One region of the Nonomuraea sp. NPDC001831 genome, then DNA from elsewhere that is predicted to be linked to it. Evidence: predicted binding sites of a transcription regulator. Region 1 holds the regulator's gene; the other holds the start of a gene.
What was found. The regulator HrcA, encoded in region 1, represses chaperone genes, less so after heat shock. The targets are predictions, from matches to a motif close to TTGGCACTCTCNNNNNGAGAGTGCCAA.
Positions count from the first base shown of each region.

Region 2: groES (co-chaperone GroES) is a predicted target of HrcA. The motif match lies at 7,792-7,818, and genes of this name have one in related genera.

Region 1 covers NZ_JBIATU010000003.1:926,288-940,651, forward strand. Annotated here, with positions in the region: gene ACFYYW_RS15010 (PhoH family protein) at 1-949, opposite strand, end outside; gene ACFYYW_RS15015 (histidine triad nucleotide-binding protein) at 1,040-1,384, opposite strand; gene ACFYYW_RS15020 (SigE family RNA polymerase sigma factor) at 1,664-2,176, shown strand; gene ACFYYW_RS15025 (hypothetical protein) at 2,173-2,799, shown strand; gene ACFYYW_RS15030 (16S rRNA (uracil(1498)-N(3))-methyltransferase) at 2,807-3,532, opposite strand; gene dnaJ (molecular chaperone DnaJ) at 3,542-4,684, opposite strand; gene hrcA (heat-inducible transcriptional repressor HrcA) at 4,696-5,709, opposite strand; gene ACFYYW_RS15045 (DUF456 domain-containing protein) at 5,866-6,729, shown strand; gene ACFYYW_RS15050 (DUF3097 domain-containing protein) at 6,747-7,571, shown strand; gene ACFYYW_RS15055 (DUF4870 domain-containing protein) at 7,685-8,269, shown strand; gene hemW (radical SAM family heme chaperone HemW) at 8,262-9,479, opposite strand; gene ACFYYW_RS15065 (styrene monooxygenase/indole monooxygenase family protein) at 9,535-10,740, shown strand; gene ACFYYW_RS15070 (glycoside hydrolase family 18 protein) at 10,804-12,048, shown strand; gene ACFYYW_RS15075 (MOSC domain-containing protein) at 12,164-12,796, opposite strand; gene ACFYYW_RS15080 (hypothetical protein) at 12,908-13,225, opposite strand; gene ccmA (heme ABC exporter ATP-binding protein CcmA) at 13,521-14,144, shown strand; gene ACFYYW_RS15090 (DUF6297 family protein) at 14,200-14,364, shown strand, end outside.
Region 2 covers NZ_JBIATU010000002.1:1,097,416-1,111,779, forward strand. Annotated here, with positions in the region: gene guaB (IMP dehydrogenase) at 1-1,439, opposite strand, end outside; gene ACFYYW_RS10615 (LuxR C-terminal-related transcriptional regulator) at 1,874-2,884, shown strand; gene ACFYYW_RS10620 (DUF5319 domain-containing protein) at 2,924-3,301, shown strand; gene ACFYYW_RS10625 (sigma-70 family RNA polymerase sigma factor) at 3,441-4,076, opposite strand; gene ACFYYW_RS10630 (GNAT family N-acetyltransferase) at 4,842-5,531, opposite strand; gene groL (chaperonin GroEL) at 5,702-7,321, opposite strand; gene groES (co-chaperone GroES) at 7,391-7,705, opposite strand; gene ACFYYW_RS10645 (NAD-dependent epimerase/dehydratase family protein) at 7,877-8,731, opposite strand; gene ACFYYW_RS10650 (MarR family transcriptional regulator) at 8,836-9,330, shown strand; gene ACFYYW_RS10655 (methyltransferase domain-containing protein) at 9,428-10,591, shown strand; gene ACFYYW_RS10660 (hypothetical protein) at 10,850-12,595, shown strand; gene tsaD (tRNA (adenosine(37)-N6)-threonylcarbamoyltransferase complex transferase subunit TsaD) at 12,684-13,715, opposite strand; gene rimI (ribosomal protein S18-alanine N-acetyltransferase) at 13,708-14,139, opposite strand; gene tsaB (tRNA (adenosine(37)-N6)-threonylcarbamoyltransferase complex dimerization subunit type 1 TsaB) at 14,151-14,364, opposite strand, start outside.

The DNA of each region.
Region 1 (14,364 bases):
TCACCAGCTTGTGGCGCACCACGTCGGCGCTGGACAGGCGGGCGAAGTGGATGTCGGGGATGCCCTCCAGGATGTCCTGGACGACCCGCAGCCCGCTCACCGTGCCCGAGGGCAGGTCGACCTGGGTCACGTCGCCGGTCACCACGATCTTGGAGTTGAACCCCAGCCGGGTCAGGAACATCTTCATCTGCTCGGCCGAGGAGTTCTGGGCCTCGTCGAGGATGATGAAGGCGTCGTTGAGGGTACGGCCGCGCATGTACGCCAGCGGCGCGACCTCGATCGTGCCCGCGGCCATCAGCTTCGGGATCGAGTCGGGGTCGACCATGTCGTGCAGCGCGTCGTAGAGCGGCCGCAGGTAGGGGTCGATCTTCTCGTAGAGGGTGCCGGGCAGGAAGCCGAGCCGCTCGCCCGCCTCGACCGCCGGCCTGGTCAGGATGATGCGGTTGACCCGCTTCTCCTGCAGCGCGCGCACGGCCTTGGCCATCGCCAGGTACGTCTTGCCGGTGCCCGCGGGCCCGATGCCGAACACGATCGTGTGCTGGTCGATCGCGTCGACGTACCGCTTCTGGTTGACGGTCTTCGGCCTGATCGTGCGGCCGCGGGAGGACAGGATGTCGAGCGAGAGCACCTCGGCCGGACGGTCGGAGGTCATGCGCAGCATGGCGATGCTCCGCTCGACCGCGTCGGGCGTGAGCTCGCCCCCGCTGCGCAGCACCTCGACCAGCTCCTCGAACAGGCGCACGACCGCGCCGCTCTCGTCGGGGCTGCCGGTGACGGTGATCTCGTTGCCCCGCACGTGGATGTCGGCCCTGAAGGCGCCCTCGATGACGCGAAGCAGCTCGTCACGGGAACCGAGGAGGCTGACCATCGGGTATTCGTCCGGAATCAGCACCTTGGCTTGAGTGCGCGAGGGAGGTGCCGTGCGTCGGGATTCATGTAGTTCGGACATGGGCAGGCCAGCGGCCTGATGCCTCCCGGTCTGTTCGGTGTTCTTCTCCGCCCATCGTATCCGGCACCAGGCTGGTTGCTCGCGTCAATATCAGCCGGGCGGCCACGTGAGGTCACGCCCTCCGAGAACATGGGCGTGCACGTGGAAGACGGTCTGGCCGGCGCCGGGGCCGGTGTTGAAGACGACCCGGTAGCCCCCCTCGGCCACGCCGTCCTGGACGGCCACGGCGTGCGCGGCCTTGAGCACGTCGTCGGCGAGCCCGTCGTCGGCGGCGGCCATGGACGCCGCGTCGGGGTGGTGCGCGCGCGGGATGACCAGCACGTGCGTCGGGGCCTGCGGATTGATGTCGCGGAACGCCAGCGCCCTGGCGTTCTCGTAGACGACGTCGGCCGGAATTTCCTTGGCCACGATTTTGCAGAAGAGGCAGTCGCTCACGGCAGTACCCTATCGAGAGCGACCGTTCGGCAGTCCGTTGCGAATCGGTAATCCGTGGTGTCGTGCGCCCGAAGATCCGCGCGGTTAGGGTGAGTATGCGACACTTCAGAGCAAAAAAGATGATTCAGGGTCGGGCGAGCGCCACCTGGCGAGGAACACGACTGGGTAATGCACCCTAAGGAACCGGGGAAACCTTCAGAACCGGAAGAGAGTAAACCCTCTGGGAAGGCCGCGCGTCCCACTGATGTGACCACCGAAACCCTGCTGGCCGACAGGTCGATGGGGGCGGTGCCGGTCGGGTGGGATGCCGACATGGCCGTGACCGCGCTCTACAGCGCGCACTTCCGGTCATTGGTGCGTCTCGCGGTGTTGCTGGTGCGTGACATGGCAACCGCCGAGGAAGTCGTGCAGGACGCGTTCGTCGCCATTCACGGCGCCTGGCGCAGACTGCGCGATCCCGACAAGGCACTCGCTTACCTGCGTCAGTCTGTCGTCAACCGGTCCCGTTCCGTGCTGCGTCACCGCGCGGTCGTCGAGAAATACGCCCCCAAGGGCCTGCCGGACGCCCCGAGCGCCGAGAACGGCGCGATCGGCGAGCTGGAACGCTCCGCCGTCATTGAGGCGTTACGCGCCCTGCCGACCCGACAGAGAGAAGCACTGGTTCTGCGTTATTACGGAGATCTGTCCGAAGCTGAGATCGCCCACGCCATGGGCATCAGCAAGGGCGCGGTCAAGAGCCACACCGCCCGTGGAATGGCCGCGTTGCGGTCCGTCCTGGAGAAGATGTCATGACCCAGCCCCCCGACGAGTACGGCGACGTCCTGCGCCGTGCGCTCCGCGCGGAGGCGGACGCGGTCGTGCCCTCGCCGGAAGGACTGCAGATCATCCGCGCCCGCATCGAGCGGCGCGGCGTCCGTAACCTGTTCTGGTGGCGTGCGGGCGCGGCGGCGGTCAGCGCCGTGCTGGTGGCGGGGACGATCGTGATGGTCGTTCCCGGGCTGCGCTCCCAGATCTTCGAGACGCCCGTCAAGGTGGTGGACAACTCGACCACCACCCCCGGCAACTCCTCGACCAGGCTGTCCACGCCGCCCAGGCCCGGCAGTCACAGCGCCGAGCCGCCGCCCGCGGTGGTCGTGCCGCCGAGCCACAGCGAGACCCATCGGCCCTCGGAGACGGCCAGGTCGACCAGGCAGCCCACGCCGTCGCCGACGCCGTCCTCGACGCCCTGCCCGAGCGGCGAGCCCGCCGTCGGCCAGGAGTGCCCCGAGATCACGCCGACCCCCACGCCGACCCCGCCGGAGACGACCGACACGCCGACGTCGTGCCCCTCCGACGAGTGCCCGCCGGACGACCCGCCCACCGGCCCGAGCGACCTGAGCAGCCCGCTGGTGGACGTGCCGCACACCACACCCTGAGCCTGGATCACCAGCGCCCGGTGCGCGCGAGCAGCACGGCCGCCGCCGCCACCCCCGCCGTGGAGGTGCGCAGCACGGTGGGCCCGAGCAGCACGGGCACCGCCTTGGCCGGGGCGAACCTGCGCAGCTCCTCCTCCGAGACCCCGCCCTCGGGCCCCACGACGACGACGATGTCGCCGCCGGGCGGCAGCGCCACCTTCGACAGCGGCTCGGCGGCCTCCTCGTGCAGCACGAGCCCCAGCGCCGCGTCGGCCAGCAGCCCCTCGACCTGGGCGGTGGAGGCGAGATCGGCCACCTGCGGCAGGTGGAACCGGCGCGCCTGCTTGCCGGCCTCGCGGGCCGTCGAGCGCCACCGGCCCAGCGCCTTGGCGATCTTGTCGCCCTTCCACTGCGTGATGCTACGCGAGGCGGCCCAGGGCACGATCACGTCGACCCCCACCTCGGTCATCATCTCGACGGCCAGCTCGCCCCTGTCGCCCTTGGGCAGCCCCTGGACGACCACGAGCCGCCGCGCGGGCGGCTCGACGGTGTAGCGGGCGAGCACGTCGAGCGCGAGCGCGTCCTTGAACACCTCGCGCACCACGCACTCGGCGACGTCGCCGGCGCCGTTGGTCAGGTCGACCCGCTCGCCGGCGCGCAGGCGCCGCACGGAGGCCGCGTGCCGCCCCTCAGGGCCGTCGAGCGTGAGCTCGGCGCCGTCGAGGTCCTCGGCGAGGAACACGGGGACGGTCACGGGTGATCGTCACCTGCCGTTGAAGGCGTCACGCAGGCGGGAGAAGAAACCCTGCTGGCCGGGGGCGAACTTGCCCGGCGGCCGCTCCTCGCCGCGCAGCCTGGACAGCTCGCGCAGCAGGTCCTCCTGCGTCTGGTCGAGCCGCATCGGGGTCTCGACGTTGACGTGGATGAGCAGGTCGCCCCTGCCGGACTCGTTGAGCCGCTGCACGCCGCGCCCGTACATGGTGATGACCTGGCCGGACTGGGTGCCGGGGCGCACGTCGATCTCCTCGGAGCCGTCGAGCGTCTCGACGGCGAGGATCGTGCCGAGCGCGGCGGCCGTCATCGGGATCTGGACCGTGCAGTGGAGGTCGTCGCCGCGCCGCTCGAAGATCTCGTGCGCGCGCTCGACGATCTCCAGGAAGAGGTCTCCGGGCGGGCCGCCGCCGGGGCCGACCTCGCCCTCGCCGGCGAGCTGGATGTGGGTGCCGTCCTCGACGCCCGCGGGGATGCGGACCTTGATCGTACGGCGGGTGCGCACCCGGCCGTCGCCCGAGCACTCCTGGCAGGGGTGGCGGATGATGCTGCCGAAGCCGCCGCACTGGGGGCACGGCCGCGAGGTCATGACCTGGCCCAGGAACGAGCGGGTGACCTGGGAGATCTCGCCGCGCCCGTTGCACATGTCGCAGGTGTCGGGGTGGGTGCCGGGGGCCGCGCCGGCGCCGTGGCACACCTCGCACAGCACGGCGGTGTCCACGACCAGCTCGCGGGTGGTGCCGAACGCCGTCTCGCGCAGGTCGAGCTCGACCCGGATGGTGGCGTTGCGGCCCCTCCTGGCGCGCGAGCGCGGACCGCGGGTGCCGCCCGCGGTGCCGAAGAAGGCGTCCATGATGTCGCTGAAGGGGAAACCCGCGCCGAAGCCGCCGGCGCCCGCTCCCGCACCCGCGCCGCCGCCGAAGGGATCGCCGCCCAGGTCGTACATCTGGCGCTTGTTCGGGTCGGACAGCACCTCGTAGGCCTGCGTGATCTCCTTGAACCGCTCCTGGGTCTCAGGATCGGGGTTCACGTCGGGGTGCAGCTCGCGGGCGAGGCGGCGGTAGGCCTTCTTGATCTCGTCCTGACTGGCGTCACGGCGCACCCCGAGGGTGGCGTAGTAGTCGCTGTTTGCCACTTATCGACCTCTTAAGATGCAGCCAGGATCTGGCTGACGTAGCGTGCCACCGCGCGTACGGCGCCCATCGTCACGGGGTAGTCCATCCTCGTGGGACCCAGCACGCCGAGCCGGGCCAGTTGGTTGTCGCCAGAACCGTATCCGGTTGCGACGATGGACGTGCCGCGAAGGTAGGGGTTTTCCGAGCCGATGCGCACGGTGAGCGCGGACGGGGTGTCTGTGGATGTCTCGCCGAGCAACCGCATGAGCACGACCTGCTCCTCCAGCGCCTCCAGCACGTCGCGCAGGCCGGTGGCGAAGTCGGCGCCCGCGAGATTGGCCGCGCCGGCGAACACGATCTTCTCGTCATGGCGTTCGACGAGGGTTTCGAGCAGCACCGACAGGATCGTGGCCACGGCGGGCCGGTCCTCGGCGGGCAGCCGCTCGGGCAGGTCGGCGACCAGTTCGGGGACGTTGCTCAGCCCGCAGCCGTCGAGGCAGGAGTTGAGCACCGCGCGCAGATGGGCGATGCGGTCGTCCTCCACCACCTCGGGCAGCTCGATCACGCGCTGCTCGACGCGCCCGGTGTTGGTGATCAGCACGAGCATGACCCGCCGGTCGTTGAGCGGGACCAGCTCGACGTGCCTGACCGTGGAACGGGTCAGCGTCGGGTACTGCACGACCGCGACTTGCCGGGTGAGCTGCGCGAGCAGCCGCACGGTGCGGAAGACCACGTCGTCGAGGTCGACCGCGCCGGCGAGGAAGGTCTCGATCGCCCGCCGCTCGGCCCCCGACAGGGGCTTGACCTGCGAGAGCCGGTCGACGAACAGGCGGTAGCCCTTGTCCGTCGGCACGCGGCCCGCACTGGTGTGCGGCTGGGTGATGTAGCCCTCCTCCTCCAGAGCGGCCATGTCGTTCCTGACCGTTGCCGGGGAGACCTTGAGGTTGTGGCGCTCTGCCAGCGCCTTGGAGCCCACCGGTTCGTTGGTGGACACGTAGTCTTCGACAATGGCGCGGAGCACCGCAAGCTTCCGTTCGTCGAGCACGTGCTCACCTCCTGCCTCTGCCTAACAGGGAAACGACAGGTCTAGCACTCCGTGTTCCCGAGTGCCAAGTGTACGGCTCTCGCCCACAAGGTGCGATAACACCAGGTCCCATCCTGTTGCTAGCGGCTTACAAGCGACAGGCCTCACACTTGCCGCATGACCGACAATTCCCAGCCCCCGCAGTACGGACCGCCCCAGGGGCAGGGTCCCTACTACGGTCAGCAGAACCAGCACGCCCAGCCGCCGTACCAGCCGCAGCAGCCCGGCCAGCCGCCCTACCAGCAGCAACAGCCGTCCGCCCCGTACGGCCCCCCGCCCCAGTACGGCCAGCAGAACCAGTACGGCCAGCAGAACCAGTACGGCCAGCAGAACCAGTACGCCCAGCCCGACCAGTACGCCCAGCCGAACCAGTACGGCCCCCACAACCAGTACGGCCAGCAGCCGCAGTTCCCGGCCAGGATCGACGGCAAGGCGATCAGGCCGCGCCTGTGGTGGATCGCCGTCGTGTGGGCGGTCGCCGTGGTGCTGGGCGTCGTGGGCGTGGTCGTGTTCGCCGGCGGCGTGCTGAGCAGCGTCACGGACATGGCCCCGACGACCACGTTCGCGTCGGGCGAAAGCGTGAAGGTCGCGATCGACCCCGCCAAGCGCCCGGCCGTCTACATCGCCACCGACACGCGGGTCAACTACCAGTGCGAGATCTCCGGCGGCCCGGCCCAGGCCAGGCTGGTCAAGGTCTCCGGCACCCAGACGCTCAGCGCCGGCGGCACCACCTGGCAGGAGATCCTCGCCGTCAACGCCCCCGCCAAGGGCGACTACCAGCTGACCTGCGCCACGCAGGAGGAGTCGTCGGCCCGCTTCGGCGTGGGCCGGGACGTGCTCTCCGCGGCGGGCGGCCTGTTCGGCGGGGTGGCGGCGCTGTTCCTGTTCCCCGGCGCCGGCCTGCTCATCGGCATCGTCGGCACGGTCGTCGTGCTCGTCCGGCGCAGCGGCGCGCGTAAGCGCCTTGCGGTCAGCGGGTGATTTGCTACGGTCCCCGTGTGTACGAGGGTGATGTGCTGGCGGGTAATTGGCGGCGGCCGGGCAAGGGCAAGATCCCGAAGGTGCCCGCCGAACTCGACCTGGTCGTGGAGGACGCCGACAGCGGCTTCTGCGGCGCCGTGGTGGCCTGCGACAAGGAGGCCGTCACCCTGGAGGACCGGTTCGGCAAACGCCGCCTGTTCCCGCTCGCGCCGGCCGCGTTCCTGCTGGAGGGCAGGCCAGTGACGCTGGTGCGCCCGGCGGCCGCGGCTGCGGCTGCGTCTGCGGCTGCGGGGCCCAGGCGCAGCGCGTCCGGGTCCATCGCCGTGGAGGGGCTGCGGGCGCGGGTCGCCAAGGAGAGCCGGATCTACGTCGAGGGCGTGCACGACGCCGCGCTCGTGGAGAAGATCTGGGGCCACGACCTGCGGGTCGAGGGGGTCGTCGTCGAGTACCTGGAGGGCGTCGACGACCTGCCCGCCATCGTGGCCGAGTTCGCCCCCGAGCCGGGCCGCAGGCTCGGCGTGCTGGTCGACCATCTGGTGCCGGGGTCGAAGGAGAGCCGGATCGCGGCCCGGATCACCTCGCCGCACGTGCTCGTCGTGGGTCACCCATACATCGACATCTGGCAGGCGGTCAAACCGTCCGTGCTGCGCATCCCGGGCTGGCCCGACGTGCCGCGCGGGGTGCCGTGGAAGGAGGGCGTGCTCGCCGCACTGGGCTGGCGCATGGAGCCCGCGGACGCCTGGCGGCGCATTCTGGGCGCCGTCTCGTCCTACACCGACCTGGAGCCGGAGCTGCTCGGCCGGGTCGAGGAACTGATCGACTTCGTTACGGAGGCATCATGAGCCAGGACCCGCCGCCCGCCGACGACCCAACCCCCGACGTCCCGCGTTCTGACGTGCCGCCTTCTGACATGCCGCGTTCTGACGTCCCGCGTTCTGACGTCCCGCGTTCTGACGTGCCGCCTTACGACGCGCCCCGCGACCAGGGCTCCGGCCCCCAGCTCGGCTACGGGCAGCAGCCGGGTTCCCAGCCGGACTACGGGCGGCAGCCGCCGAGCGGACCCGGCCCGCAATCCGGCCCCATGCCTCCGCCGCCCCGCTACGTGCCCCCGCCGCCCGGCTACGGCCGGCCCCCCGGTTACGGACAAGCTCCGGGCCACGGGCAGCAGGGCTACGGCCACCCCGCCGGGCCGTACGTGCCCGGCCGGTTCGGCCCGCGCCGCGGCAGCGACGACACCACGATGGCCATGCTCGCCCACCTGCTGGGCCTGCTCGTCTCGTGGATCGGCCCGCTGGTCATCTACCTGATGAAGAAGGACGAGTCCCCCTATGTCAGGGACCAGGCAGCCGAGGCGCTGAACTTCCAGATCACGATGTTCATCGGCTACGCGGTGGCGATGGTGCTGTCGATCGTGCTGGTCGGCCTGCTGCTGTTCCCGATCATCTGGATCGTGTCGCTGATCTTCCACGTCCAGGCGGCCATCGCCACCAACCGGGGCGAGAACTACCGCTACCCGTTCGCCATCCGCCTGGTCACATGAGCTCGGTGATCAGGGCGTCGGCCAGCAGCCGCCCCTTGAGGGTGAGCACCATCCGGCCCGCCCTGAACGGCTCCGGCTCCAGCAGCCCACGGGCCAGCGCGCTCGCCACGGACGTGCGCGCGCCGGGCGCGACCTCGGCGAGCGGGTAGCCGGAGACCAGCCGCAGCTCCAGCATCAGCCGCTCGGCGGCCCGGTCGTCGCCGGTGAGCACCTCGCGCGCGTGCGCGGGCGAGGCGCCCGCCGCCAGGCGCTGGGCGTAGGCGGCCGGGTGCTTGACGTTCCACCAGCGGGTGCCGCCGACGTGGCTGTGGGCGCCGGGGCCGGCGGCCCACCAGTCGCCGCCGGTCCAGTAGAGCAGGTTGTGCCGGCAGCGGGCCTGCTCGGAGGTGGCCCAGTTGGACACCTCGTACCAGGAGAAACCGGCCTCGGCCAGCATCTCCTCGGCGATCAGGTAGCGGTCGGCGGCGACGTCGTCGTCGGGCATCGGCAGCTCGCCGCGCCGGATGCGGGCCGCGAGCCTGGTGCCCTCCTCCACGATCAGCGAGTACGCCGACACGTGGTCGGGCCCGGCCTCGATCGCGGCGGCCAGCGAGGCTCGCCAGTCGTCGTCGGACTCCCCCGGCGTGCTGTAGATCAGGTCGAGGTTGACGTGCTCGAACCCGGCCGCCCGCGCCTCCTTGACGGCCCGCGCCGGACGCCCCGGCGTGTGCCTGCGGTCGAGCACCTGGAGCACGTGCTCACGCGCGCTCTGCATGCCGAAGCTGACCCGGTTGAAGCCACCCTGACGGAGTTTGTCGAGGTAGGCGGGGTCGACGGACTCGGGGTTGGCCTCGGTGGTGACCTCCGCCCCCGGCCGCAGCCCGAACTCGGCGTCGATCGCGGCCAGGACGCGCGCCAGGTCCTCGGGAGGCAGCAGCGTGGGCGTGCCGCCGCCGAAGAACACCGTCTCCACGGGCAGGTCGGCGTCGCCGAGCACGCGCCGGGCCAGGCGCACCTCCGCCACGACCGTGTCGGCGTAGTCGCGGTGGGAGGCGCCGGGCCCTAGCTCGGCGGCCGTGTAGGTGTTGAAATCGCAGTAGCCGCAGCGGGTGACGCAGAACGGCACGTGCACGTAGAAGCCGAACGGGCGCTCGCCGAGCCCGCGCAGCGCGCTGTCGGGCAGCTCGCCGGAGGCGGGCGCCGGATCGCCGTCGGGCAGGGTGGATGGCACGTCATCCAGTGTGCCTGCTCACGGATGTGCTCAGAGCCATCGAAGGAGGCGGCACATGACGGGCGTCGGAATCGTGGGCGCGGGGATCTCCGGGCTGACGCTGGCCCTGCGGCTGCAGCAGCTCGGCGTCGCGACCACGCTCTACAGCGAGGGCGACGCGGCCGACCTGGGCCGCGGGCGGCTGCCGAACACGGTCGGCAGGATGGGCCGCGCGCAGGACCGCGAGCGGGAGCTGGGCAGCCTGCACTTCCTCGACCCGGGCTGCCTGCTGGTCAGCGGCCGCCTGTCGATCAAGGGAGATCCGCCGCTGGAGTTCACCGGCCGCGTGAGCGAGCCGTTCCACGGGGTCGACTTCCGGGTGCTGCTGCCGGCGCTCATGGACGACTACACCGGCAGGGGCGGCCGGCTGGTCGTCGATCCCCTCCCGCCGGACGCGGGCCAGGTCGCCCGCTGGTCGCGCGACCACGAGCTGATGGTGGTCGCCACCGGGCGGCGCTCGGTGCGCGAGCTGTTCCCGCGCGTTCCGGCGTGGTCGCCGTACGAGGCGCCGCAGCGGATCCTGGCCGCCGGCCTGTTCCACGGGTTCGACCCGGGGCCGGCCTTCGGCTTCAACATCTCGCCCGGCTGCGGCGAGATCCTGTCCATGGCGATGATGACCCGGTCGGGCGTGCATGGCGGCGTCCTGGTCGAGGCGATCCCCGGCGGGCCGCTCGACGTGCTGGCCCGGGTGCCGGCCGACGAGTTCTGCAAGACGCTGCTCGCTCTGCTGCCCGAGCACGCGCCGCGCCTGGCCGAGCAGCTCGATCCGGCCGCGTTCGAGCTGCTCGGGCCGGAGGACCTGCTGCAGGGCGCGATCACGCCGGTCGTGCGCGAGGCGGTGGCCGAGTTGCCCGGCGGCGGCGTGGCGCTGGCGATCGGCGACGCCTGGGTCACCAACGACCCGATCACGGGGCAGGGGGCGAACCTGGGCTCGGCCTGCGCCTGGATCGCGGCCGAGGCCATCGCGGCGGGCGGGCCGTACGACGCGGCGTTCGCGCGGGAGACGGCCCGGCGCATGTGGGTGGCGGCCGAGCCGGTCGTCGCGTGGACGAACGCCTTCCTGCGGCCGCCGGCGGAGCACGTCCTCAGCCTGCTCGCGGCGGCCGCGACCAGGCAGGAGCTGGCCGATCTGGTGCTGTCGCTGTTCGGCGACCCGGCGCGCGCGTGGCGGCTGTTCTCCAGCGCCGAGGAGGTGGCGCGCGTCGTTGACGGCACGGGGTGACGGTTCTACGATCGCGTCAACTTATAGGAAAGTTTCTTATAAGTTCACCCCCCAGGAGCGCCCGTGAAGAAGATCGTCCTCGCACTCTCGCTCTTACTCGGGCTGACGGCGGTGTCCGTGCCCGCCGAGGCCCATCCCGGATTCAAGCGGGTCGCCTACTTCATCCAGTGGGGCGTGTACGGGCGCAACTACCACGTCAAGGACGTGGACACCAGCGGCGCCGCCGCCAAGCTCACCCACCTCAACTACGCCTTCGGCTTCGTCAACGCCGAGGGCTCCTGCTACTCGGCCGACCCCTGGGCCGACTGGCAGCGCCCGGTGCCGGCCGAGCAGAGCGTGGACGGCGTCGCCGACCAGCCGGGCCAGGCGCTCAACGGCAACCTCAACCAGCTACGCAAGCTCAAGGCCAAGCACCCCGGCCTCAAGGTGCTGATCTCGCTCGGCGGCTGGACCGGGTCCAAGTACTTCTCCGACGCCGTGCTCACCGCCGAGTCGCGGTCCGCGCTGGCCCGGTCGTGCGTCGACCTGTGGCTGCGCGGCAACCTGCCGGGCCTGGAGCCGGGCGCGGGCGCCGGCGTGTTCGACGGCGTCGACCTGGACTGGGAGTGGCCGGGCTCGGCGGGCAACGACGGGAACGTGATCAGGCCCGAGGACCGGCGCAACTTCACCCTCTTCGTCGAGGAACTGCGCGCCCAGCTCCGGGCCTTCTCGGCGAGCTCGCAGCTCACCGCCTTCCTCCCGGCCGCCGCCGCGAAGATCGACGCCGGGTTCGAGGTGCGCCGGGTGTTCCGGTCGCTCGACTTCGCCACCGTCCAGGGGTATGACCTGCACGGCACCTGGGAATCGCGGACCGGGCACAACGGGAACCTGTTCAACGACCGGCGCGACCCCAACCCTGTCAAGTACAGCGTGGACCAGACCGTCCGCGACTACCTGTCGCGCGGCGCGCCCGGCCGCAAGATCGTCGTGGGCGTGCCCGCGTACGGACAGGGCTGGACCGGCGTGACCGGCGGCGGCGACGGCCTCTGGCAGCCCGCGACCGGACCGGCCGCCGGCAAGTGGGGGCCGGGCAGCGAGGACTACAAGGACCTGGCGACCAAGCCCGGCAAGCGCTACCGGGACGTGCGCACCGGCGCGATGTGGCTGTACGACGGCAACGAGTTCTGGTCCTACGACGACCCGGCGTCGCTGCTGGAGAAGGCGGCCTACATCCGGCTCAAGGGCCTGGGCGGCTCGATGATGTGGTCGATCGACCAGGACGACGCCCGCGCCTCCCTCACCTCGGCCCTGTACACCGTCCTGCGCTAGACGGACGCCCGGCCGGGCGCGCGGTCTCCGCCCGTCTGGAGAGCCGCCCATCCGTGCCGGGCGCGCGGTCCCTGCCCGTCTGGAGAGCCGCCCATCCGTGCCGGGCGCGCGGTCCCTAGCCGTCCGCCCGGCCCGCCCGTGCGGCCAGCTCGTCCCATTCCGGGGCGTGGCCGGGGACCGCGAGCACCCGGGCCAGCGCGTCGGCGTCGCCGTGGCGGGCGCGGAAGGCGTCCGCCACCGTCATCCCGGTCTCCGGACGCGAGACGATCTCCACCTCGTCGCCCGCGCCCAGCTCGCCCGGCTCGACCACGGCCAGGTAGGCCCCTGGCCGCGCGGCCCGCGTGAAGCGCTTGAGCCAGCCCGGCTCGTCCATCCAGTTGCGGAACACCACGCAGGGGATGCGCGGGCCGGTGACCTCCAGCAGGGCGCTGCCGACGCGCCACCGCTCGCCCACGAGGGCGCCGTTGACGTCGAGACCGGCGGTGGTCAGGTTCTCCCCGAACCGGCCGTCGCGCAGGTCGCGGCCGAGCTCGCCCTGCCACCAGTCGTAGTCCTCGCGGGCGTAGGCGTAGACGGCATGGGAGGGGGCGCCGTGGTTGGGCGTGTCGGCCCGCTCGTCGCCGGCCAGGCCGTTGCGCAGCACCGCCACCCGGTGGGGCACGGCCCGCTTGTCGATCGCCGTACGGCCGAGCTTGCCGGCCCATTCCGCGTCGAACGACCGCCCGACGTTGACGGAGAGGATGCGCATGCCGCGACGGTAGCGGACGGACGGACACAGAGCGCACCGATTTTTCCGGCTTTCTCGGCCTATCGACGGAGAACAACGGACATGTGCCCATTCGGCCTGTTCGCCGAGCCGTCACCCGCGCCTGTCGCCGGGCTCCGGCGGCACCCGGGCGAGCTGGGAGTCGGCGTCGAACTCGGCCAGTTGTAACAGGGTCTCCAGGGCCGCCTGCCTGGTCTCCTCGACCGAGCCGCCGCGTTCGCCGAAACACTCGGCCGCGACGTCGAGCAGCGCCGCCACCACCGCCGCGTCGGGATAGGGCACGTCGACCACCACCCTGCCGTCGCCGCCCACCTCGGCGGGTCTCAGGTGAAGCCGCAGCAGCCGCCGGGTCTCCTCCGCCACGGCCACCCCCAGCACAGCGGCACGCTCGAATCGCTCAGAAGCAATCACGTCACCCTCCAGTAGCACTGGTGTTCGGGAACAGCAAAGGTAGCGACCGGCACCGACAGAATCGGCTCTCACGCCCAAGGGAAGGTGGGGCAAGCCCGCAGGAAGCCGTGGGAGACCCGTGGGAAGGCCGCGGGAAGCCGTGGGAGACCCGCGGGAAGGCCGCGGGGAGTCGTGGGGAAGGCCGCGGGAAGCCGTGGGAAGGCGCGGGAAGGCCGCGGGAAGGCCGCGGGAAGGCCGTGGGAAGCCCCCGGAGACCGGTCGCGCGGGCGGCCGGCGGGGTGGCTACGCTCGAACGGTGAGCGGTTTGATCATCGAAGTCGCGGACCTGTCCGTCGAGCTCGGGGGCAATCCGGCGCTCCGGGGCCTCGACCTGGCCGTCGAGCCGGGTGAGGTCGTGGCGGTCGTCGGGCCCAACGGTTCGGGCAAGTCCACGTTGCTGCGCTGCCTGGCCGGCCTCCAGCCCGCCACCTCCGGCGAGGTCCGCGTGTTCGGCGCCGAGCCCGCCGACGACGCGCCCTTCTGGCGCCGGGTGGCACTGCTCGGCGACGAGCCCGCCTGGTACCCGGGGCTGACGGCGCGCGAGCACCTGGAGCTCATGGGCGCCGTCTACGCCGAGGCGCGCATGACGGTGGACTCGGCGCTGGAGGAGTTCGCGCTGACCGAACGGGCCGACGCGCCGCCGCTCAACCTGTCCACCGGCCAGCGCCAGCGCCTCTGCCTGGCCGCCACGCTGCTCAGGCCGAGCACGCTGCTGCTGCTCGACGAGCCGGAACGCGGCCTCGACGCGGCCTTCCGCGTCCGGCTCGGAGAACTCCTGGAGGAGTACGCCGACGAGGGCGGCACCGTGGTGATGGCCACCCACGACCAGGCCCTGGCCGACGCCGCCCGCCGGGTCTCCCCCGCCGGGGTGCCCGCATGAGCGGCCACGACGCCGTCGTCCGCGAGAGCGGCCCGACGGGGAAGGCGGCGGGACGGTGAGCGCGGGCGAGGTGAGCGCGGGCGAGGTGAGCGTGCGGTCGGTGCGGGCGTTCGTCCGGGCGCGCGGGCGGGCGCCGGCCGGGCTGGTCGATCGGTACGTCAGCCTGTTCGGGCTGTGCATGCTGCTCGCCGTGGTCGGGCAGCCGCTGTCCTCGGTGGTC
Region 2 (14,364 bases), on a different contig from region 1:
TCGTGGGGGTGGCTCTCCTTGAGGCCCGCTGCCGTGATCGGCATGAGCTCGCAGTCGGTGTGCATCTGCTCGATCGTGCGGCAGCCGGCGTACCACATGCCCTGGCGCAGCCCGCCGATGAGCTGGTGGGCGACGGCCGCGACCGGCCCGCGGTAGGGCACCTGGCCCTCGATGCCCTCGGGGATGTACTTGTCGTCGCCGCCGACGTCGGCCTGGGCGTAGCGGTCCTTGCTGAAGGAGGTGCCGCCGCGCTCGCGGTTGCGCACCGCGCCGAGCGACCCCATGCCCCGGTACGACTTGAACTGCTTGCCGTTGATGAAGATCAGCTCGCCCGGCGACTCCTCGCAGCCGGCGAGCAGCGAGCCCAGCATGACCGTGTCGGCGCCGGCCGCGATGGCCTTGACGATGTCGCCCGAGTACTGGAGGCCGCCGTCGCCGATCACCGGCACCCCGGCCGGGGCGCACGCCTTGGACGCCTCGTGGATGGCCGTGACCTGCGGCGCGCCCACGCCGGCCACCACGCGGGTGGTGCAGATGGAGCCGGGGCCGACGCCGACCTTGACCGCGTCGGCGCCCGCGTCGACCAGCATCTGGGCGCCCGCCCTGGTCGCGATGTTGCCGCCGATGACCTGGACCTTGCTGTTGGCCTTGAGCTTGGCGATCATGTCGGCCAGGCCCTTGGAGTGACCGTGGGCCACGTCGACGACGACGACGTCGACCCCGGCCTCGATCAGCGCCTTGGCCCGCAGCTCCGCGTCGCCGCCGACGCCCACCGCCGCGCCCACCAGCAGGCGGCCGTCGGCGTCCTTGGTGGACAGCGGGTACTGCTCGCTCTTGGTGAAGTCCTTGACCGTGATCAGGCCGCGCAGCCTGCCGTCGGGGTCGACGAGCGGCAGCTTCTCGATCTTGTTCTGCCGCAGCAGCGCGAACGCGTCGTCGCGGGAGACCCCCACCGGCGCGGTGACCAGCGGCATCTTGGTCATGACCTCGCGCACGGGCCGGGTCTGGTCGGTCTCGAAGCGCATGTCGCGGTTGGTCACGATGCCGACCAGCGTGCCCGCCACGTCCGTCACCGGCACGCCGGAGATCCGGTACGTCGCGCACAGCCGCTCGACGTCGGCCAGCGTGTCGTCGGGGCTGCAGGTCACCGGGTTGGTCACCATGCCGGCCTCGGACCGCTTGACCAGATCGACCTGCTGGGCCTGCTCCTCGACCGACAGGTTGCGGTGGAGGATGCCGATGCCGCCCTGACGGGCCATGGCGACCGCCATGCGGGCCTCGGTGACGGTGTCCATGGCCGCGGAGATGAGCGGGATGGACAGCGTGATGTCCCGTGACAGACGGGATCTGGTGTCGGCCTCACCTGGTTGGAGATCGGAGTAGCCGGGCACCAGCAGCACGTCGTCGAAGGTCAAACCCATCTCGGTGAACTTGGACATGCCTCGGCCCCCTCCTGACCTCTGCGCTGATTGACCTAAGTCTAGGGCCTGCCTCCAAAACGCAACGAAGCCGGGAGCACGACGGCCCCACGCCCCGTCGTGCGCCCGGCCTCGCCGTCCGGAACGCGCAAAGTGCAGGGGGATGGGACGGTCGGTGATCCGTCCCATCCCCGGCCACCGGCACCCAGGCCTGGCGGCGTGTTCACGCCACCGAACCCCCCTCCGCGTCCTGATGGCGGCTGCCGCAAGGCCCCGCTTCAGGGTGCCGACGCTAGGTAAAGCCTGCGTCACTCAACGGCACGACGCAATGTGAAAACGTGCAATTGCACGAAGTTGCACGTTCCGCCGACGATTCCGCGGCAAGCCCCGGACACGCAGGCGGTACGGGGTTATCCTCGCGGCACGCCCGTGTCCCCCCGACGGAGCCGCCCATAATGCGTAATCAGCCCAGGCGCGTTGCAGAGCCCTTCGAGACGCTGGGCATCGACCCGGCGCAGACCGCCCTCTACACGGCGCTGCTACGCCTGCACAGGGCCACGCGCACCGACCTCGCCCAGGCCATGGACGGCCCCGTCGAGAAGGTCGGCCGCCAGCTCGACGACCTGGTCAGGCTGGGGGTGGTCGACGAGCAGTCCGGCGAGTACCTGGCCAGGCACCCGGCCGCGGCGCTCGGCCGGGTCATCGCCGAGCGGCTCGACCGGCTGGCCGAGGAGAGCCGCCGGATCGACTCCGCGCTCGGCTCCATCCGCGGCCTGATCCACGACTACGACGCCGGCCGCGATTATCAGAGCGGCACATTCCCGGTGGAGATGGTGAACGGCGCGGACGTCCTCTACGAGAGCGTCGTCGGCATAGCCGTGCAATCGCCGCCCATGGAGTTGTTGACCGCAATCCCGGACGAGCGCACAATGGCAGATTTTGTTCGTAAATTTGCGGACCCATGGATTGATGCGCAAAAACGGCAACTTCTTACCGTTCAGGCGATCATTCCGGTCTCCACGCTGAGCCTGCCGGGCGTACGCGAGCAGCTCACCCGGCTCCTCGACACCGGCGGCAAGGTACGCACGCTCGACCGGGTGCCGAGCTGGTTCATGACGGCCGGGCCCGAGGTCGCCGGCCTGCCCGCGCTGTGGGGCGGCAACCTGCCCGACCACGCCTACAACTTCTACCTGGTGCGCACGCCGATCGTCGTCGGCATGCTGCGCTCGCTGTTCCAGGAGCTCTGGGGCCGCGCCGTGCCGCTGCCCTGGGGGCGCAGGGGCGACGGCATGGTCCAGGTGCTCCGCCTGGCCGCGCAGGGCGTGTGCGACGACTCCATCGCCCGCCAGCTCGGCGTCTCGGTCCGCACGGTGCGCGCGAGGTTCGCCGACGCCATGGCCGAGCTGGGCGCGCAGTCGCGCTTCCACGCCGGTGTGGAGGCCGCCAGACGGGGATGGCTCAGCTAATACTCTCCGCCGGGGCCGCTTCGGTCATATGGTGGGAAGGTGCTGGAAGACGTCCCCCGCGACCCGTTCGCGGACGACCCGAACGACCCGTCCTCGGCGATGGGCGCTCTCGACGACGCCGAGCCACTCACCGCGGCCGAGCGCGACGAGGCCATCACCGACCTGGCAGACGTCGAGGTCTTTCGCTCCCTGCTCGAACCGCAGGGGGTGCTGGGCCTCGTGCTCGACTGTCCCGAGTGCGGCGAGCAGCACTTCTTCGACTGGGAGCTGCTGCGCGGCAACCTTCGCCAGATGATCGAGAAAGGCCAGCCCCAGGTGCACGAGCCAGCCTTCCACCCCGACCCCGCCGACTACGTCAGCTGGGAGTACGCCCGAGGCTACGTCGACGGCGTCATCGACACGGAGGAGCGCCGCTGATCGACTTCCTCCGAGACATCGTCCAGTAGCGCGCCCAGCAACCGCACCGCAGGGTCGGACGAATCCCGCGCCCGGCCCCGCGCGACCGCGTCGAGCAGCTCGTCGGTCTGGAGAAGCGCATGGAACTCGTCCTCCGGCGTCAAGCCGACTCCAGCTCGGCCATCTGCCGCAACCTGGCCAGCGCCCGATGCTGGGCTACGCGGACCGCACCTGGTGACATACCGAGTACATTACCGGTCTCCTCGGCCGACAGCCCCGACACCACCCGCAACAGCAGCAACTCGCGCTGGTTGTCGGGCAGCCTGGCCAGCAGCCTGCGCGCGTGCTCGACCTCGATGTAGCGGACCACCGTCTCCTCGGGCCCGGGGCCGTCGTCGGGCCCGTCGGGCAGATCCTGGGTGGGCACGGCCGAGCGCACCGAACTGCGCAGCGCGTCGGCCACCTTGTGCGAGGCGATCCCGAACACGAAGGACGCGAAAGGCCGCCCCATGTCCCGGTATCGCGGCAGCGCGGACAACACCGCGATGCACACCTCCTGGGCTACGTCATCGGCAATGTGATATTGCCCTGAAACCCTGCCCAGCCTGGCGCGGCAATACCGCACCACCATGGGACGCAACTCCCCGAGCAGGGATTCGATCGCACTGCGATCTCCCTGCACGGCGAGGCTCGTCAGTTCCCTAAGGTCGGAGTCATCCGTCCGTGCCGGAAGTCTCGACGCGAGCCTTACCCCAATTTTGGCGTCGGCGACGCTTCCCTCGCTCACGATAGGCATGATGCCCGCACTGATCCGGCCTGTCCCCCTGGCGAACGGCTACGGATTGGTCACATTGAAGCGACGATAACTAGCAGTAATCGACTGACCACACTAAGCCTGATGAGCTGACATAATGTTTCACTCGATAAGCCGAAATGCACGACAATTGCCAGACCCCGACGCTTAACCCGCACCGCCGGTTTACTCCAATAATCCACCTCTTCCCCCATTTTTCCCCGCCCCCACCCCCTTCCACCCCACAAGCCCCACCCACATTTCCAAGCCCCCAAAACCCATCAGTCCCCCCACCGGCCCCGCCCTGCCAGCCGACACCCCGATGAGGGGACTTCCGGGAGGACCTGGGAACGCGCACAGAGAAGCGGCCCGGCAGCGCCGCTAGAGCACCCCATGGTGGTCGGGCCGCGACGCCGAGAGCATGCACGACGCACATCTTGGGCGCTCCCGAACCTGGCATCAGGGGACCCGAGATGGGCGGCGCCACGAGTTCAGCGGTCGCCACCGACATGCCCTTACATGGGCGATCCGGTCAGCCCACAGCAACGCGGCTCAACGGCCTGCCACCTCAGGAACGTCCCCAAAGGCGCCGAATTGTCAGCCCACACTCGCGACCAGCTCGACGCCGTGGCCGCCGAGCTGAACGCCAGCCCCCCGCAAGACGCTCAACAGAGACACCCCGGCAGAGGTGGCTCGCCGAGCCCCTGGCACAACCACCTCGACCCCGACCCCGCTCTCCGACCCGGGAGGCGAGGCTGTGAGGGATGCTCAGGAGGCCAGATCCGCGGCCAGGCAAGCATGAAGGTGTTCATCATGAAGCCGGCCGTCCCCGAACCTCTTCGCTGATCGCATCACGCCTTCCAGCACGAACCCCGACTTCTGCGCCACCCGGCACGAGGCGTGATTCTCGACGGCATGCGTGAGGACGATCCGGGCGAGCTGCAGCGTGGTCATCGCCCATGTCGTGACTGCCTGGACGGATGCGGTGGCGGCGCCTCGGCCGCGCGCCCACGGCGCGATCCGGTATCCGATCCGGGCCTGGGCGTTCTCCAGGTCCAGCCCGTGCAACGCAATGTTGCCGACGTAACGCCCGGACTCGGCGTCGAGGATCGAGAACGTGGCGTGCGTTCCGTCTGACCAGTCGGCGCCCTTGAGGCAGTCCGCAACGGCTCCGGCCTCGTCCTCGATGCGGCAGCGGGGGTTCCAGAGAAGCACGTCCGGGTCCCTGGCAAGGCGCAGGACCTCCGGAGCGTCCGCCGTACTGGGCGGCCGGAGGACGAACTGCGCTGTGGACAGCTCGACCGACGCGGGCGGAAACGGTGGCATATCCCGAAAGGATGCCATGAAGATCGCCGAAAGCGCCCGTGCTTGGACATCCTTCGAGCGACCTGGTCGGCATCCGAAGACACCGAAAGTGCACACCATCGCCGGGCCGGCCGCCGACCAGGCCGAATCCACCAGGCCAGGGACGGGCCATGGAAAGCCGACGGCCCGCACCGGCGAGACCGGGGACGGGCTATGGAAGCCGACGGCCCGCACCGAGGAAACCAGGACGGTCCATGGAAAGCCGACGGCCCGCGCCGGAGGGAACCGGGGCGGGCCGTACGGGCGCGGGGGAAACAGGCGGGTCAGTGGCCGTGACCGTGGCCGTGGCCCTGGCCGGCGGCCGGAGCCTCCTCCTCGGGCTTGTCCACCACGAGCGCCTCGGTCGTCAGGAGCATGCCCGCGATCGAAGCCGCGTTCTGCACCGCGGACCGGGTCACCTTGACGGGGTCGATGACACCCTGGGCGATCAGGTCGACGTACTCGCCGGTGGCGGCGTTGAGGCCCTGGCCGGCGGGCAGCTCGGCGACCTTGTGGGTCACCACGTAGCCCTCCAGGCCGGCGTTCTCGGCGATCCAGCGGGCCGGCTCGACCAGCGCGCGGCGCACGACGCCGACACCGGTGGCCTCGTCGCCGGTCAGGCCGAGGTCGTCGAGCTCCTTGCCCACGTGGATGAGGGCCGAGCCACCGCCGGAGACGATGCCCTCCTCGATCGCGGCGCGAGTCGCGGAGATCGCGTCCTCGAGGCGGTGCTTCTTCTCCTTCAGCTCCACCTCGGTGGCGGCGCCGACGCGCAGCACGCACACACCGCCGGCGAGCTTGGCCAGGCGCTCCTGCAGCTTCTCGCGGTCCCAGTCGGAGTCGGACTGCTCGATGGCAATCTTGATCTCCTTGACGCGGTCCTCGATCGCCTGCTGGTCGCCGGCGCCGTCGACGATGGTCGTGGCGTCCTTGGTGACGACGACGCGGCGGGCCGTGCCGAGCACCTCGAGACCGACGTGCTCCAGCTTGAGGCCGACCTCTTCGCTGACGACCTGGCCGCCGGTGAGGATCGCCATGTCCTGGAGCATCGCCTTGCGGCGGTCGCCGAAGCCCGGGGCCTTGACGGCCACGGAGGTGAAGGTGCCGCGGATCTTGTTGGTGACCAGGACGGCCAGGGCCTCGCCCTCGACGTCCTCGGCGACCACGAGCAGCGGCTTCTTGGTCTGGGCGACCTTCTCCAGCAGCGGCAGGAAGTCGGCGATGGAGGAGATCTTGCCCTGGGTGAGCAGGATGTACGCGTCCTCCAGGACGGACTCCATGCGCTCGGGGTCGGTCACCATGTAGGCCGACAGGTAGCCCTTGTCGAACTGCATGCCCTCGGTGAACTCGAGCTCCATGCCCATGGCGTTGGACTCTTCGACGGTGAGGACACCGTCCTTGCCCACCTTGTCGAACGCTTCGGCGATCAGCTCGCCGATCTTGGCGTCCTGGGCGGAGATGGTGGCGACGTTGGCGATCTCCTTCTTGTCGCCCACCTCGCGCGCGCTGGCCAGCAGCCGGTCGCTGATCTCCTTGGCGGCCTTGTCGATGCCACGCTTGAGCGACAGCGGCGAGGCGCCGGCGGCCACGTTGCGCAGGCCCTCGCGGACCATGGCCTGGGCCAGCACGGTGGCGGTGGTGGTGCCGTCGCCCGCGATGTCGTTGGTCTTGGTGGCAACTTCCTTGGCGAGCTGGGCGCCGAGGTTCTCGTAGCGCTCCTCCAGCTCGATCTCACGAGCGATGGTCACACCGTCGTTCGTGATCGTCGGCGCACCGAACTTCTTGTCGATGACGACGTTACGGCCACGCGGGCCGAGGGTTACCTTCACGGCGTCCGCGAGGGCGTTGACACCGCGCTCAAGCGCGCGACGGGCGTCCTCGTCGAACTGCAGGATCTTCGCCATGCTGAAAGTCCTCTCCTGGCGTCGAAAGCCCCGGGCCCTCAAGAGCGCCCGGGGCTCGACACAACCGGCTTACTTCTCGATGATCGCGAGAACGTCGCGGGCGGAGAGCACGAGGTACTCCTCGCCGCCGTACTTGACCTCGGTGCCGCCGTACTTGCTGTAGAGGACGACGTCGCCCTCGGAGACGTCGAGCGGAATACGCTTGTCGCCGTCCTCATCCCAGTTGCCGGGGCCCACCGCGAGGACCTTGCCCTCCTGCGGCTTCTCCTTGGCGGTGTCCGGGATGACCAGACCGGAAGCGGTGGTCTGCTCTGCCTCAAGCGGCTGAACCACGATGCGGTCGCCGAGCGGCTTAACGGGAACCTTGGTGGCGGTCGTCACGATCGGACCTCCCCTTCAGATTTGAATGATCTAGAAGAGGCGACCAGCGGGGCCTGCCGTCGCGGGTGTCAGACCTGCCTCGTCGCACGTTGGCACTCTCAAGGTGAGAGTGCCAACAGGAAACATATGCAAGAGGGCCTTGACAGTCAACACGAACGCGTCTGCTCACAGCGATCAGACGTAGGAACCCTCGGTCAGATCGGCGACGACGCCGGGCCGGGAGGGGTTCCAGCCGAGTTCGGCGCGCGTGCGTGTCGCGCTGATGCGCTGGCCGAGCGCCAGGGCCTCGGCGAAGCCGGCCCCCAGCACCTGGGCCGCCTCGGCCTGCGGCCAGGGCTCGGCCTGCGGCTTGACGCCCGCGGACCTGGCCGCCGCCTCGGCCACCTCGGCGACCGGCACGGCCTCCTCGCTGATGCCGTGGTAGACGCGGGCGCCGCCCCTCTCCAGGACGGCCACGACAAGGTCGGCCAGGTCGTCGACGTGCACGAACGTCCAGGTGTGCGGCTCGCCGCCATCGGTGACGTAGACGCCGGCGCCGCGCTCGGCGGCCTGCGCGCGCATCATGGCGGGAATGCCGCCGCCGCGCCCGTGGACGACGGCGGGCCGGATCACCGAGCCGCCGCCGTCGATGACCAGCTGCTCGATCTCGTGCCGGTACGCCACGAGCGGAATCGGGTCGGCCGGGCTTTCCTCGTGCCCGTCGGCGGTGGCGCCCAGCACCCACACGCCGCTGGTGAAGACGACCTTCCGGCCCGACGCGGCGAGCACGCCGATCGCGGCGAGGTCGGCCTCCTTGTCGCCGCCGAGCTGGGCGGCGACCACGATGGCGTCGATGTCCGGGGTGATCGCGGCGGCCAGCCCCGCGACGTCGGTCAGATCGCCGTGACGCTCGTCCGCCACGCCCGGCACGCGCCGCGACCCGTCGGCGGCGGGCCGCACCAGGACGGCCACCTCGTGCCCCTGCTCGGCCAGCCGCTCGACCACCGCGCCGCCGATGTACCCCGTCGCGCCCAGCACCAGCACCTTCATGATGAACCTACCTCGAAAACTTCTACGTTGAACATTTCGACGTCGTGGACAGTATCGCACGATGCCGAACATTTCAACATCGAAGCTTTGGTAGGGTGATCCCCGTGGATGACGCGGTGGACGTGATTCTCGGACAGTGGGCGCGGACACGGCCCGACGTCGACGTGTCCCCGATGGGCGTGATCGGCCGGGTCTCGCGCGCCTCGCGCCTGCTGGAGCGCGGCGTGAAGGACTTCCTGGCCGAGCACGGGCTGGAGGCGTGGGAGTTCGACATGCTGGCCACGCTGCTGCGCAGCGGCGCCGACGCCATGTGCATGAAGGACCTGTCCGCCTCGGCCATGGTCAGCCCCGGCGCGCTCACCAACCGGATGGACCACCTGGTCCGGCGCGGCCTGGTCCACCGCTGGCCGGCGCCGAACAACCGGCGCATGACGCTGGTCGCCCTCACCGACGAGGGCAGGAGGGTCGCCGACGAGATGCTCGTCCTGCACGCCGCCAACGAGGAGCGGCTGCTCGCCGGGCTGTCCGGGGGCGAGCGCGAGGCCCTGGCCGGGCTGCTGCGCAGCCTGCTGGTCTCCCTCGGCGACACCTCCCTGTGAGCCATCCCGAGTCGTGAGTGGCCCCGGATCACGAGCGGTCCGAATCGCGAGCGGCCCCTGGTTGTGAGCGACCCTGAGTTGTGAGCGGAGTGCGTACATGGATCTCGACGCCTTCGGCGAGCTGCTGACCCCGCGCGGGCAGCGGGCGCTCGCCGAGGCCGCGGAGCTGGCCGGGACCGATCCGGTCGCGGCGGCGACCAGGCTGCGCCGCACCTACGACGCGGCGCTCACCTCCGCCGCGCTGACGCAGGCGGCGCTGCGCGAGCGCGCCGCGGCGAAGTTCGGCGCGGACGCCGCGGTCATGTACTTCACCCCGCACGGCCTGGAGCAGTCCACCCGCCGGGAGGTCGCCGACCACCGCGCCCGGCGCATGGGCGCCGGGCGGGTGATCGACGCCTGCTGCGGGGTCGGCGGCGACCTCCTGGCGCTCGCCCGCGCCGGCTGTGAGGTCGACGCCGTCGACCTCGACCCGCTGACCGTCGCCGTGGCGAGCGCCAACGCCGACGCGCTCGGGCTGGCCGACCGGGTGCGGGTTCGGGTGGGCGACGCCGCGCTGGTCCGGCCCGAGGAGTACGACGCGCTGTTCGCCGACCCGGCCCGGCGCAGCGGCAAGGGCCGCACGTTCGACCCCATGGCCTACTCGCCGCCCTGGCCGGTCGTGCTCGACCTGGTCGCGCGGGCGCCGCGGGCCTGCCTCAAGGTCGCCCCCGGCATCCCGTACGAGTTCATCCCCGAGGGCGCGGAGGCCGAATGGGTCTCCTACAAGGGCGAGGTCAAGGAGGCCACCCTCTGGACCGGCCCCCAGGTCGGCCCCGTCCGGCGCGCCACCCTGCTGCCCGGCGGCCACACGCTGGCCGCCACCGGGGTCCAGGCGCCGGTCGGCCCGATGGGCCGCTACGTCTACGAGCCCGACGGCGCCGCGATCCGGGCCCACCTCGTGGGCGAGGTGGCCGAGCTGATCGGCGGACGCCTGCCCGACCCCATGATCGCCTACATCACCGCCGACGAGCCCAGCCACACCCCCTGGGCCTCCGGGTACGAAGTGGACGAGGTCATGCCGTTCTCGCTGAAAAGGCTGCGCGCCGCTCTCCGCGAACGCCGGATCGGAAATGTCACCATCAAGAAACGCGCGTCGGCGATCGACATCGAACGCCTGCGCGCCGATCTCCGGCTTTCCGGCGAGAACGCCGTCGTCATTATCCTGACCCGCATTCTCGATAAGCCTTCAGTTATCATCTGTAACCCCCTCCCACCTGCCTGAACAATCCAAAGCGGGCATTCTTCCGCTAAATACGATCTTTCACTTCGACGCCGCCTGACCTTGATCGAAAGGCTAAGGTGGACGGGCGGGAGTTCTCCCCCTTATGCGGTAACCCGCGTACTCGCCCTTTCATCTGCAAACCGGACCTATCCCACCGCTGCGCGGCAGACCGTCGGCGAGCGAAGGAGCCTTTCGGTGGACCATTCCAACCACACCACCCTTCTTCAGGCAGGCGGCCAGTCCGCCATCTCCGAGAGGATGCGAGACCTCCTCGCGCGCGCCGCCCAGGACCATGTCTACGAGCAGCGCACCCAGGGAGCCGTGCTCGACGAGATCCGCCAGCGTCTTGAAGGCATGGAGTGGCTGCTGCGCGAGGTGCGCGAACGCGAGCTCGGCGGCCTGAGCGGCACCCTTGAGGCGGTGAGCGGGCGGCTCGACGACATCACCGCCAAGCCGCCGATGTGGGCGGAGGGCCTGGCCCAGCACGTCGAGGCCGTGCGCGACCACGTCGACGCCGTCGGGGAGAAGATCGGCCACGTCGACGCCCGGGTCGCGCCGGTGGCCGAGCTGCCGAGCCTGTGGGCGGACCTGGGCACCGTGGGCGAGGCGGTCGACGAGGCGCTCAAACGCCTGCAGTCGGTGCTCGACACCACCGACGGCATCACCCAGAACATGTCCGGCTTCGCCGCCAAGCTGACGCAGCTCAACTCCAGCATGGAGGCCGCGGCCAGCCGCTTCACCCGGCTCGACAAGTCGGTGGCCGACCTGTCGGGCCGCGCCGAGCGGGTCGAGAGCGTGGTCGGCGAGCTGGCCGAGAGCGTCGCGGCCACGTCGCAGCAGGTCGCCGTCAAGATCGACGCGGCCGAGCAGCGCCTGACCGGCCGCCTCGACGACACCGACCTGCACATCGCCGCCCGCCTCGACGAGGCCGACAAACGCCTGGCCGGCCGCCTCGACGAGACCGACGAGCGGTTGACCCGGCGCCTGAACGAACGGCTCGACCGCGCCGACGAGCGCCTGGCCGCCAAGCTCGACGAGGGCGACCAGCGGCTCACGGTCCGGCTGGCCGACGTCGAGCAGCGCCTCACCGCCCGCCTCGACGAGGCCGACCAGCACCTCGCCGTCCAGCTCGGGGAGAGCGAGCTGCGGCTCAGCGGGCGGCTCGACGGCGTCGACTCCCGGCTCGACCGGGTCGAGGGCCGGCTCATGGGGCTCGACACCCGGCTCACCGGGTTCGACAGCCGGCTGGAGTCGGCCGACGAGTGCCTGGCCGACATCGACACCAGGCTCGACGGCGTCGACGGCCGCATCAGCGGCGTCGACAAGCGCCTCACCTCGGTCGACGGCCAGCTCGGCGGCCTCGGCAAGCGCATGGGCGCCATCGACGGCCACCTCGTCCGCCACGACGACCGCTTCGACGCCCTCGACGGCCGCCTGAGCGCGCTCGACGACCGCGCCTCGGCCACCGACCAGCGCCTGGCCGAGACCGCCGTGCGCAGCGAGGGCCGCTTCAACAAGCTCGACAACCAGATGGAGTCGATCGACGAGCGGCTGGTCGAGGCGGAGGAGCACCTGATCACCCGGTTCGACACCCTCGACGGCCAGTTCAGCGGGCTCGACAGCCGCTTCAACGGCCTCGACACCCACCTCAACGGCCTGGCCGCCCGCGCCGATCAGGCCGGCGAGCACCTGGAGTCGGTCGACGACCGCATCGAGGCCATGAACCAGCACGTCAGCCAGCTCCCGGCCGCCCTGGCCATCCCCGAGCGGGTCGGCGAGCTCATCGAGTCGCAGGCCGGCGCGCAGGCCGACCGCCTGTCGGCCGCCGCCGACGCGCTGACCGAGCTGGTGCGCTCCCGGCCCGACCGCGACGAGCTGAGCGAGACGGTCAGCGGCATCGTGCAGCCGGCCACCGACGACCTCACCAAGCGGCTGGCCGCGCTGGAGGAGACCATGCTGGCGCTGGCCGAGGCCCTTCTCCGGCCCACCAGGACCAAAGACTGACCCACCAGGACCCAAGACTGACCCGCCCGGCGGTGGGGCACGCCCCGCGCCTCACCGCCGGCCGCAGGCCGCCGGTCCCGCCGGGGGCTCAGACGTGGACCGTCGTGATCGGCAGCGACGAGTCCGCCGGGATCTCCAGCGTCGAGGGGGTGACCCCCGCCGCCACCAGGTCGGAGCCCAGGGCGGCGACCATGGCCCCGTTGTCGGTGCACAACCCCGGCCGGGGCACCCGCAGCCGCACGCCCGCCGCGTCGCAGCGCTCCTGGGCCAGCGCCCGCAGCCGCGAGTTGGCCGCCACGCCGCCGCCGATCAGCAGGTCGTGCACGTCGTACTTCTTGCACGCCTGCAACGCCTTGCGGGTCAGCACGTCGACCACGGCCTCCTGGAAGGAGGCGGCCACGTCGGGCACGTGGATCGACTGCCCGGACGCCTCGCGCGCCTCGACCCAGCGGGCGACGGCGGTCTTGAGCCCGGAGAAGGAGAAGTCGAGCGTGCCGTCGTCGATCTTGCCGCGGGGGAAGGTCACGGCCGTGCCGGAGCCCTCGCGGGCGGCCCGGTCGATGTGCGGGCCGCCGGGGAAGGGCAGCCCGAGCACCCGGGCCACCTTGTCGAACGCCTCGCCGGCCGCGTCGTCGACGGTCGAGCCGAGCGAGATGACGTCTTCGGCCACGTCGGGCACCAGCAGCAGCGAGGAGTGGCCGCCGGAGACCAGCATGGCGATGCACGGCTTGGGCAGCGGCCCGTGTTCGAGCTGGTCGACGGCCACGTGGGCGGCCAGGTGGTTGACGCCGTAGAGCGGCACGCCCAGCCCCAGCGCGTACGACTTGGCGGCGGCCACGCCCACCAGCAGCGCCCCGGCCAGGCCCGGCCCGGCGGTGACGGCGATGGCGTCGATGTCGGAGAACTTGAGCCCCGCCTCGGCCAGCGCCGCCTCGACCGTGGGCGTCATGGCCTCCAGGTGGGCGCGGGAGGCGACCTCGGGCACCACGCCGCCGTATCTGGCGTGCTCGTCCATGCTGGAGGCGATGGTGTTGGCGAGGAGCGTGTGGCCTCTGACGATGCCGATGCCGGTCTCGTCGCACGACGTCTCGATGCCCAGGACCAGGGGTGCGTCAGCCATCCAGCTTCCTTCTCATCATGATCGCGTCGGTGCCGTCGTCGTAGTAGCGGCGGCGGGTGCCGATCTCCTCGAACTCGAAATGCCGGTAGACGGCCTGGGCGCGCGGGTTGTCGGCGCGTACCTCCAGGAAGATCTCGCGCGCGCCCCTGCGCCGCGCCTCGGCCAGCAGCTCGGTCAGCATCGCGCTGCCGATGCCGGTGCCCTGGTGCTTCTCCAGCACGGCGATGGTCTGCACGTCGGCCTGGTCGGCCGCGACCGCGATGCCGCTGTAGCCGACGATCTCGTCGTCGGCCAGGGCCACCACGTAGTGGCGCGAACGCGGCATGTCGGCCAGCTCGCCGCGCATCATGCCCTCGCTCCACGCGTCGAGCGGGAACGTGGCCCGCTCGATCGCCATGACCGCGGGCAGGTCGGCCTCGGTCATCGGCCGCAGTCTCACGCCGTCACCCTCTTGGGCGCGCCCGGCACCACGGCGTCGGGCCTGCGCAGGTAGATGGGCCGCGGCGGGTCGAGCGGGACGCCCGCGGCCAGCCGCTCGGCGGCCAGCGCGGCCAGCGCGCCCGCGTAGGGGTAGGGCGGGGCGTCGTGGCGGCCCAGGACGTCGGGGTAGAGCCCGGCGCCGGCGCCCACGACCGGCAGGCCCTCGACG